3 regions of the Streptomyces sp. WAC05292 genome follow, and region 2 is predicted to be linked to each of the others. Evidence: predicted binding sites of a transcription regulator. Region 2 holds the regulator's gene; each other region holds the start of a gene.
The links. The regulator HrcA, encoded in region 2, represses chaperone genes, less so after heat shock. The targets are predictions, from matches to a motif close to TTNGCACTCNGNNNNNCNGAGTGCNAA.
Positions count from the first base shown of each region.

Region 1 (3,252 bases), on a different contig from region 2:
GGCGCCGACCTTGATGACGCAGACGCCGCCGGCGAGCTTCGCGAGGCGCTCCTGGAGCTTCTCGCGGTCCCAGTCGGAGTCGGTCGCCTCGATCTCGGCCTTGATCTGGTTGACGCGGCCGAGGACGTCCTCGGAGGAGCCCGCACCGTCGACGATGGTGGTGTCGTCCTTGGTGACGGTCACGCGGCGCGCGGTGCCCAGGACGTCCAGGCCGGCCTGGTCGAGCTTGAGGCCGACCTCCTCGGCGATGACGGTGGCACCGGTGAGGGTGGCCATGTCCTGGAGCATCGCCTTGCGGCGGTCGCCGAAGCCGGGGGCCTTGACCGCGACGGCGTTGAACGTCCCGCGGATCTTGTTGACGACCAGGGTCGACAGGGCCTCGCCCTCGACGTCCTCGGCGATGATCAGCAGCGGCTTGGAGCCACCCGCCTGGATGACCTTCTCCAGCAGCGGCAGCAGGTCCTGGATCGAGGCGATCTTGCCCTGGTGGATCAGGATGTAGGGGTCCTCCAGGACCGCCTCCATGCGCTCCTGGTCCGTGACGAAGTACGGCGACAGGTAGCCCTTGTCGAAGGCCATGCCCTCGGTGAACTCGAGCTCCAGGCCGAAGGCGTTGGACTCCTCGACGGTGATGACGCCGTCCTTGCCCACCTTGTCCATCGCCTCGGCGATGAGCTCGCCGACCTGCTGGTCCTGCGCGGAGAGCGCGGCGACGGCGGCGATGTCGGACTTGTCCTCGATCGGGCGGGCGGTCGCGAGGAGCTCGGCGGACACGGCCTTGACCGCGGCGTCGATGCCCTTCTTCAGGGCGGCCGGGGAGGCGCCGGCGGCGACGTTGCGCAGACCCTCGCGGACCAGCGCCTGGGCCAGGACGGTGGCGGTGGTGGTGCCGTCGCCCGCGATGTCGTTGGTCTTGGTCGCCACCTCCTTCACCAGCTGCGCGCCGAGGTTCTCGTACGGGTCGTCCAGCTCGACCTCGCGGGCGATGGTGACACCGTCGTTGGTGATGGTCGGGGCGCCGAACTTCTTGTCGATGACGACGTTGCGGCCCTTGGGACCGATCGTCACCTTGACCGTGTCGGCCAGCTTGTTGACGCCGCGCTCGAGGGCGCGACGGGCGTCCTCGTCGAACTTCAGGATCTTCGCCATGGGAGCGGTTCAGCCCTCTCGAAAACTAGGGTTCAAAGAACCGCGCCCCTCGCCGCCCGGCAATCAGCGGGGTGACCAGGGGCGCAGCTCAAAGCAGTGCTGGGAGAAGTGAATTACTTCTCGATGATCGCGAGCACGTCGCGAGCCGAGAGGACGAGGTACTCCTCGCCGCTGTACTTCACCTCGGTGCCGCCGTACTTGCTGTACAGCACGACGTCGCCGACGGAGACGTCCAGCGGCAGGCGCTGGCCGTCCTCGAAGCGGCCCGGGCCCACGGCGAGGACGACGCCCTCCTGGGGCTTCTCCTTCGCGGTGTCCGGGATGACCAGGCCGGAGGCCGTGGTCTGCTCGGCGTCGAGCGGCTGGACCACGATGCGGTCCTCAAGCGGCTTGATGGCAACCTTGGAGCTGGCGGTCGTCACGATCCGACCTCCCCCTTCGGAGATCTCACGGGGTTAACTGTCTGAGGTGGCGACCAGGTGGATCCGTCGTCGCGGGTGCCGGACCTGCCCGTCGCTGTGTTGGCACTCACCGGGGGCGAGTGCCAGGTGCGAGACTATTCCGGCGATTAGCACTCGGTCAAGCGGAGTGCCAACACGCTCGGTCGACGTACGCCTTCCGGCCACTCCCGGGCCGAATTCCGCACCTCGCGCAGGGCTTCGCCGCGGGCCCGCGGCGCGCCGGCCCGGCGGGTCCGCCGCCCGGGGCAACCCCGGGGCGGCCGGGCGCGTCGTAGAAGATATGAAGATAAAGCGCCCGAATGCGGACGAGATCACTCCGGCCGGCCCGGGCGCGCCGTGCGGGGCCTGAAGCCCCTCACGCCGGCGGGCGCGCGCCGGCGAACCGAGGCCCTGCTGCTCGCCTTCACCGTCGGCATCACCGTCCTCGGCCACGCGAGCGCCGGACTCGCGCTGAACGGCGCGCTCCCGGTGAACCTGGCCGCCTTCGCGGCCAGCATGAGCCTGCTCGCCCTCGTCGCCCACCTGGGCGTGCGCCGGTTCGCGGCGTACGCCGATCCGCTCGTCCTGCCCCTGGCCCTGCTGCTGACGGGGCTGGGGCTGGTGCTGCTGCACCGGCTCGACCACGCGTACATCGAGCAGTACCGGGGCGACGCGTACGCGCCCGGCCAGCTCGTGTGGACGGTCATCGGGGTGGCGGCCTGCCTGCTGGCGCTGGCCCTGCTGCGCGACCACCGCCGGCTCCAGCGGTTCATCTACCTCACGATGGCGGCGGCGCTGGTGCTGCTGGCCGCGCCGGCCTTCTCCCCGGCGGACACGTACGGCGCCAAGCGGTGGATCGTCGTCGGCGGGCTGTCGGTGCAGCCCGGCGAGTTCGTGAAGATCATGATCGCGGTGTTCTTCGCGGGCTACCTGGTGGTCCACCGGGAGTCGCTGGCGCTGACCGGCCGCCGGTTCCTCGGGATGCGGCTGCCGCCGATGCGGCAGCTCGGCCCCATCGCCACGGTGTGGATCCTCTCCCTGCTCGTCCTGGTCTTCGAGCGCGACCTCGGGACGTCGCTGATCTTCTTCGGCGTCTTCGTGGTGATGCTGTACGTGGCCACCGAGCGCACCGGATGGATCGTGTGCGGCCTGGTCATGGCCGCGGGCGGCGCCTTCGCGGTCGGCTCGGCCGAGCCGCACGTCAAGGCGCGCGTGGCGGCCTGGCTGGACCCGCTGTCGTACTACCGGCAGCAGCGGCCGCCGGGCGTCACCTCGGAACAGGCGGCGCAGGCGCTGTTCGGCTTCGGCAGCGGCGGCATGTCGGGGACGGGGCTCGGCCTCGGACATCCCGAGCTGATCAAGTTCGCCGGCCGCAGCGACTTCATCCTCACCACCGTCGGGGAGGAGCTCGGACTCGCCGGCGTCATGGCCGTCCTGCTGCTGTACGCGCTCCTCGTGCAGCGGGGGCTGCGGATGGCGCTCGGCGCCCGCGACCCGTTCGGGAAGCTGCTGGCGGTGGGCCTGGCGGCGGCGCTGGCGCTCCAGGTGTTCGTGGTGGCGGGGGGCGTGACCGGGCTGATCCCCCTGACCGGCAAGGCCCTGCCGTTCCTGGCGAAGGGGGGCTCGTCGCTGCTCGCCAACTGGATCATGGTCGCGCTGCTGC
Region 1 is NZ_RPSE01000103.1:5,124-8,375, forward strand. Features, by position in the region: gene groL (chaperonin GroEL) at 1-1,149, opposite strand, end outside; gene groES (co-chaperone GroES) at 1,263-1,571, opposite strand; gene EF903_RS14200 (FtsW/RodA/SpoVE family cell cycle protein) at 1,947-3,252, shown strand, end outside.
Region 1: the regulator HrcA is predicted to act here: its motif matches at 1,718-1,744, upstream of groES (co-chaperone GroES).

Region 2 (3,252 bases):
GGCGGCCCCGGCGCCCCGGGAAGGCGCCGAGCCCGGCCCGGGGACGTTCCCGGGCCGGGCTCGGCGGCTGTTGCGATGCGGCCGGTCAGCGGCCGTTGAAGGCGTCCTTCAGGCGGCTGAAGAGACCCTGCTGGCCGGGGGCGAACTGGCCCATGGGGCGCTCCTCGCCGCGCAGCTTGGCCAGCTGCCGCAGCAGCTCCTCCTGCTGGGCGTCCAGCTTGGCGGGGGTCTGGACCTCGACGTGCACGATGAGGTCGCCGCGACCGCCGCCGCGCAGGTGGGTGACGCCGCGGCCGTGCAGCGGGATCGACTGGCCGGACTGGGTGCCGGGCCGGATGTCGATCTCCTCCATGCCGTCCAGCGTCTCCAGCGGGCACTTGGTGCCGAGCGCCGCCGCGGTCATCGGGATGGTGACCGTGCAGTGCAGGTCGTCGCCGCGCCGCTGGAAGACCGGGTGGTTCAGCTCGTGGATCTCCACGTACAGGTCGCCGGCGGGGCCGCCGCCGGGGCCGACCTCGCCCTCGCCCGCGAGCTGGATCCGGGTGCCGTTCTCGACGCCGGCGGGGATCTTCACCGTGAGGCTGCGGCGGGAGCGGACCCGGCCGTCGCCCGCGCACTCGGGGCACGGGGTGGGCACGACCGTGCCGAAGCCCTGGCACTGCGGGCAGGGGCGCGAGGTCATGACCTGGCCCAGGAAGGACCGGGTGACCTGCGAGACCTCGCCGCGGCCGCGGCACATGTCGCACGTCTGCGGGGAGGTGCCGGGAGCGGCGCCCTCACCGGAGCAGGTGGTGCAGACGACGGCCGTGTCGACCTGGATCTCCTTGGTCGTGCCGAAGGCGGCCTCGTCCAGCTCCAGGTCCAGGCGGATCATGGCGTCCTGGCCGCGGCGGGTGCGCGAGCGCGGGCCGCGCTGCGCCGCCTGGCCGAAGAAGGCGTCCATGATGTCGGAGAAGTTGCCGAAGCCGCCGGCACCGAAGCCGCCGGCGCCGCCGCCGCCCGAGGAGGACAGCGGGTCGCCGCCGAGGTCGTAGACCTGCTTCTTCTGCGGGTCCGAGAGCACCTCGTACGCGGCGTTGATCTCCTTGAAGCGCTCCTGCGTCTTCGGGTCCGGGTTGACGTCCGGGTGGAGTTCGCGCGCCAGGCGGCGGAAGGCCTTCTTGATCTCGTCCTGCGATGCGTCGCGGCGCACGCCGAGTACGGCGTAGTAGTCCGTGGCCACTTACGACTCCGCCAGGATCTGTCCGACGTAACGTGCCACTGCGCGTACCGCTCCCATCGTTCCGGGGTAGTCCATGCGGGTCGGTCCGACCACGCCGAGTTTGGCGACTGTCTCGCCGCCCGAACCGTAGCCGACCGAGACGACGGACGTGGAGTTCAGTCCCTCGTAGGCATTCTCGTGCCCGATTCGTACAGCCATGCCCGATTCATTGGCCTCGCCGAGCAGCTTGAGGAGCACGACCTGCTCCTCAAGCGCCTCCAGCACCGGCCTGATCGTCAGGGGGAAATCGTGTCCGGAGCGCGTCAGATTGGCGGTGCCGCCGATCATCAGGCGCTCCTCGGCCTCCTCGGCCAGGGTCTCCAGCAGCGTCGACAGCACGGTCGACACCGTGCCCCGGTCCTCCGGCTCGAACGACTCGGGCAGGTCCTGCACCAGCGTCGGGACGTCCGTGAACCGGCGGCCCACGACCCGGCTGTTGAGCCGCGCCCGCAGGTCGGCCAGGGAGGCCTCGCCGAAGGGCGCCGGGCAGTCGACGAGCCGCTGCTCGACCCGCCCCGTGTCGGTGATCAGCACGAGCATCAGGCGCGCGGGAGCCAGCGAGAGCAGCTCCACGTGCCGGACGGTCGAGCGGGTCAGCGAGGGGTACTGGACGATCGCGACCTGCCGGGTCAGCTGCGCGAGCAGCCGCACGGTGCGGCCGACGACGTCGTCGAGGTCGACGGCCCCGTCGAGGAAGTTCTGGATGGCCCGGCGCTCGGGCGTCGACAGCGGCTTGACCCCCGCCAGCCGGTCCACGAACAGCCGGTAGCCCTTGTCGGTGGGGATGCGGCCCGCGCTGGTGTGGGGCTGGGCGATGTAGCCCTCCTCCTCCAGCACGGCCATGTCGTTGCGCACGGTGGCGGGCGAGACGCCGAGCCGGTGCCGCTCCGTGAGCGCCTTGGAGCCGACCGGCTCCTCCGTCCCGACGTAGTCCTGGACGATGGCGCGCAGCACCTCGAGTCTGCGTTCGCTGAGCATCGCGCGCACCTCCAGCTGTGATGCGGGTCGTGGTGGTCGTTCGTTTTGGCACTCGGGTCGTACGAGTGCCAGAGATCCCCCGGTCAGTGTACGGCCGGGGGGTACGCGGCTAGCAAGGGCGGCCCGCCAGGTAGCGTCGCGGTATGGACGTGGCTTGGGAAGAGGCGGGCTGGGAGAGGCTGACCCGGCGGACCGGCCGGAAGCGCCTCCCGGTGTGGGATTGCACGGTGGGACTGGTGGTGGGGGACGATTCCGTACTGATCGTCGACCCCGGTTCGAGCGTCCGGGAGGGGGCCCTGCTGCGGGCCGAGGCGGAGCACCTGACGGGCCGGCACGTGACCCATATCGCATTCACCCACGGCCATTTCGATCACGTTCTGGGCGGTGCGGCCTTCGCCGGCGCCGACGTCTACGGCGCCGTCGGCCTCGATGCCGAGCTCTCCGCGGGCCGCGAAGAGCTCCGCGGCGACGCCGTGCGGCAGGGACTGGACCCGGCGGACGCCGCCGAGGCGGCCGACCTGCTGGTGGTCCCGCGGCACCTGGTGTCGGGCGAGTGGACGCTGGACCTGGGCGGCGTCCAGGCGCTCCTGGCGAACGTCTCCCCCGGCCACACCCGCCACGACCTGGCGGTGCTCGTGCCCGGCGAGCGGGAGACGGTCTTCTGCGGCGACCTGGTGGAGGAGTCCGGGGAGCCGCAGGCCGGCCCCGACGCGGTGCCGGGCCGGTGGCCCGCGGCGCTGGACCGGCTGCTCGCGCTGGGCGGCGAGGACGCCCTGTACGTGCCGGGGCACGGGGCGGTGGTCGACGCGGCGTTCGTCCGTGCGCAACGCGCCACACTGGCGGCGCGCTTCGGCGTGTCGGGCGCCTGAGCGCGTCGGCTCTCCTAGTGTCGGCCGGATGCGCGAGTACTCCCCCGACCTGACCCCGCAGTGGAAGCGCCCCAGGCCCGTCCCGGAGGTGCCGGCCGAGCCCGGCCTGGTGGTGGAGGAGGCGGGCACCGGCTTCTGCGGGGC
Region 2 is NZ_RPSE01000065.1:17,271-20,522, forward strand. Features, by position in the region: gene dnaJ (molecular chaperone DnaJ) at 86-1,222, opposite strand; gene hrcA (heat-inducible transcriptional repressor HrcA) at 1,223-2,239, opposite strand; gene EF903_RS10755 (MBL fold metallo-hydrolase) at 2,383-3,108, shown strand; gene EF903_RS10760 (DUF3097 domain-containing protein) at 3,137-3,252, shown strand, end outside.

Region 3 (3,252 bases), on a different contig from region 2:
TGCCGATCGCCTCCGGCTCGCAGCTCACCAAGATCGACAAGGGTCTGCAGGAGCTCGTGAAGCTGGGCCTGGTCGAGGACCGGCCGTACAGGGTCTTCGGCGCGCAGGCCGAGGGCTGCTCCCCGGTGTCGACCGCGTTCAAGGCCGGCCACGACGTGGTCCGCCCGCAGAAGCCGAACACGATCGCGAAGTCCCTCGCGATCGGCAACCCGGCGGACGGCCCGTACGTGCTGGACATCGCGCGCCGCACCGGCGGCTACGTCGAGGACGTCACCGACGAGCAGGTCGTCGAGGCCATCAAGGTCCTGGCCCGGACCGAGGGCATCTTCGCGGAGACCGCCGGCGGCGTGACCGTCGGCGTGACGAGGAAGCTGATCGAGAACGGGCAGCTCGACCCCTCGCTGACCACCGTCGTCCTCAACACCGGCGACGGCCTGAAGACCCTGGAGGCGGTGGCCGCCGACAGCGGGCAGACCGCCGTGATCCGCCCGAGCCTGGACGCGTTCCGCGCCGCCGGCCTGGCCTGACCCTCCCCTGCACCCCGCTGCACCCCGCGCCCGGAAAGGCAGAAGCGCCATGAGCGTCAACGTCCGCATCCCCACCATCCTGCGCACCTACACCGGCGGCCAGGCCGAGGTGCCCGCCGAGGGCGCCACCCTCGCCGAGGTCATCGCGTCGCTGGACGCGAACCACCCCGGGATCGCCGCGCGCGTCCTGGACGACCAGGGCAGGCTGCGCCGCTTCGTGAACGTGTACGTCAACGACGACGACGTCCGCTTCGAGGGCGGGCTGGAGGCGGCGACGCCGGACGGCGCGGGCGTGTCCATCATTCCGGCCGTCGCCGGCGGCTGCTGACCGCACGCACGCACCCTTACGCACGCGCACGACCCCGATTACCCCCTCCGGCAAAAAGCGGAGGGGGTAATTCTGCTTGGTTGGGCGCGGTAGAGTTGGGGAAGTCCCCTCCGCTGTTCTTGCCCGCCGCATATGAACGGGTCGCGTGATGGGTGACATTGAGTCAATGTGCGGGTGCGTTATGGGGCTTTGGCGCGATATGCCAGGTCCGAGTTGCCCGGGAATATGACAAATTTTCGGTCTATTTTCCGCTTTCGGTGTGACCAGATTTCTCGTCGGATTGACCTGTTGCAGACAGCACCGGTGCAGATACATTCAGCCGCGGTCGAGGCGTTCCGGCGCAAGTTCTGACCCGGGACCGCGAAGTGCGGTCCTGCGCAAGGGCCAGTAATAGGGGAGTTAGGCATGGCTCAGGGCACCGTCAAGTGGTTCAACGCGGAGAAGGGCTACGGCTTCATCGCGGTCGACGGTGGTGCGGATGTGTTCGTCCACTACAGCGCCATCCAGATGGACGGGTACCGCACCCTTGAAGAGGGTCAGCGGGTCGAGTTCGAGATCTCGCAGGGCCAGAAGGGTCCGCAGGCGGACATGGTCAAGCTCGCCGTCTAGTCCCGGCGCGATCGACCACCGACGCATACACGAGGGTCCGCATCCTGAGGAGGGGTGCGGGCCCTCCGTGCGTTCCGGGCCGGGGCCGCTCCGCCGCCCTTCCGGCCGCCGGCGCCGCGGCGGGCGTGTCGCCTGCGGTGGCCGGGGATGGCGGGAAGCCGCTTGCACTCGCGGGGGTCGAGTGCTAATCATTGGCGTTAGCACTCTACGAGTGAGAGTGCTACTACACGGGACCGGGTCGGTGAGGCCCGCAGGTCCGGCGGGAAGGAACCGCCGGTCACGCAGGCCGTCCGTCGCGGGCGCGGACGCGGTCCGGAGCAATCCACCCCTCCCCGCGCGCCTGGCGGCGCAGGGGGAAACCCCAGTCCTGGAGGACCACTTCAGATGGCCAAGATCATTGCGTTCGACGAGGAGGCCCGGCGCGGCCTCGAGCGCGGCATGAACCAGCTCGCCGACGCCGTCAAGGTCACCCTTGGCCCCAAGGGTCGCAACGTCGTCCTTGAGAAGAAGTGGGGCGCCCCCACGATCACCAACGACGGTGTCTCCATCGCCAAGGAGATCGAGCTCGAGGACCCGTACGAGAAGATCGGCGCCGAGCTGGTCAAGGAAGTCGCCAAGAAGACGGACGACGTCGCCGGCGACGGTACGACCACCGCGACCGTCCTCGCCCAGGCGCTCGTCCGCGAGGGCCTGCGCAACGTGGCGGCCGGCGCCAACCCGATGGCCCTCAAGCGCGGCATCGAGAAGGCCGTCGAGGCCGTCTCCGGCGCCCTGCTGGAGCAGGCGAAGGACGTCGAGACCAAGGAGCAGATCGCTTCCACGGCCTCCATCTCCGCCGCCGACACCCAGATCGGCGAGCTCATCGCCGAGGCCATGGACAAGGTCGGCAAGGAAGGCGTCATCACCGTCGAGGAGTCGCAGACCTTCGGTCTGGAGCTCGAGCTCACCGAGGGCATGCGCTTCGACAAGGGCTACATCTCGGCGTACTTCGCCACCGACATGGAGCGTATGGAGGCGTCCCTCGACGACCCGTACATCCTGATCGCCAACTCCAAGATCAGCAACGTCAAGGACCTGCTGCCGCTCCTGGAGAAGGTCATGCAGTCGGGCAAGCCGCTGCTGATCATCGCCGAGGACGTCGAGGGCGAGGCCCTGTCGACCCTGGTCGTCAACAAGATCCGCGGCACCTTCAAGTCCGTCGCCGTCAAGGCCCCGGGCTTCGGCGACCGCCGCAAGGCCATGCTCGGCGACATCGCCATCCTCACGGGCGGCACGGTCATCTCCGAGGAGGTCGGCCTCAAGCTGGAGAACGCCGGCCTGGACCTGCTGGGCCGCGCCCGCAAGGTCGTCATCACCAAGGACGAGACCACCATCGTCGACGGTGCCGGTGACAGCGACCAGGTTGCCGGTCGCGTGAACCAGATCCGCGCCGAGATCGAGAACTCCGACTCGGACTACGACCGCGAGAAGCTCCAGGAGCGCCTCGCGAAGCTGGCCGGCGGCGTGGCCGTCATCAAGGCCGGCGCCGCGACCGAGGTGGAGCTCAAGGAGCGCAAGCACCGCATCGAGGACGCCGTCCGCAACGCGAAGGCCGCCGTCGAGGAGGGCATCGTCGCCGGTGGTGGCGTGGCCCTGCTGCAGGCCTCCTCGGTCTTCGAGAAGCTGGAGCTGGAGGGCGACGAGGCCACCGGTGCCGCCGCCGTCAAGCTGGCCCTCGAGGCCCCGCTGAAGCAGATCTCCGTCAACGCCGGCCTCGAGGGCGGCGTCGTGGTGGAGAAGGTGCGCAAC
Region 3 is NZ_RPSE01000220.1:3,051-6,302, reverse strand. Features, by position in the region: gene thrC (threonine synthase) at 1-527, shown strand, start outside; gene EF903_RS21200 (MoaD/ThiS family protein) at 577-855, shown strand; gene EF903_RS21195 (cold-shock protein) at 1,261-1,464, shown strand; gene groL (chaperonin GroEL) at 1,849-3,252, shown strand, end outside.
Region 3: the regulator HrcA is predicted to act here: its motif matches at 1,662-1,688, upstream of groL (chaperonin GroEL).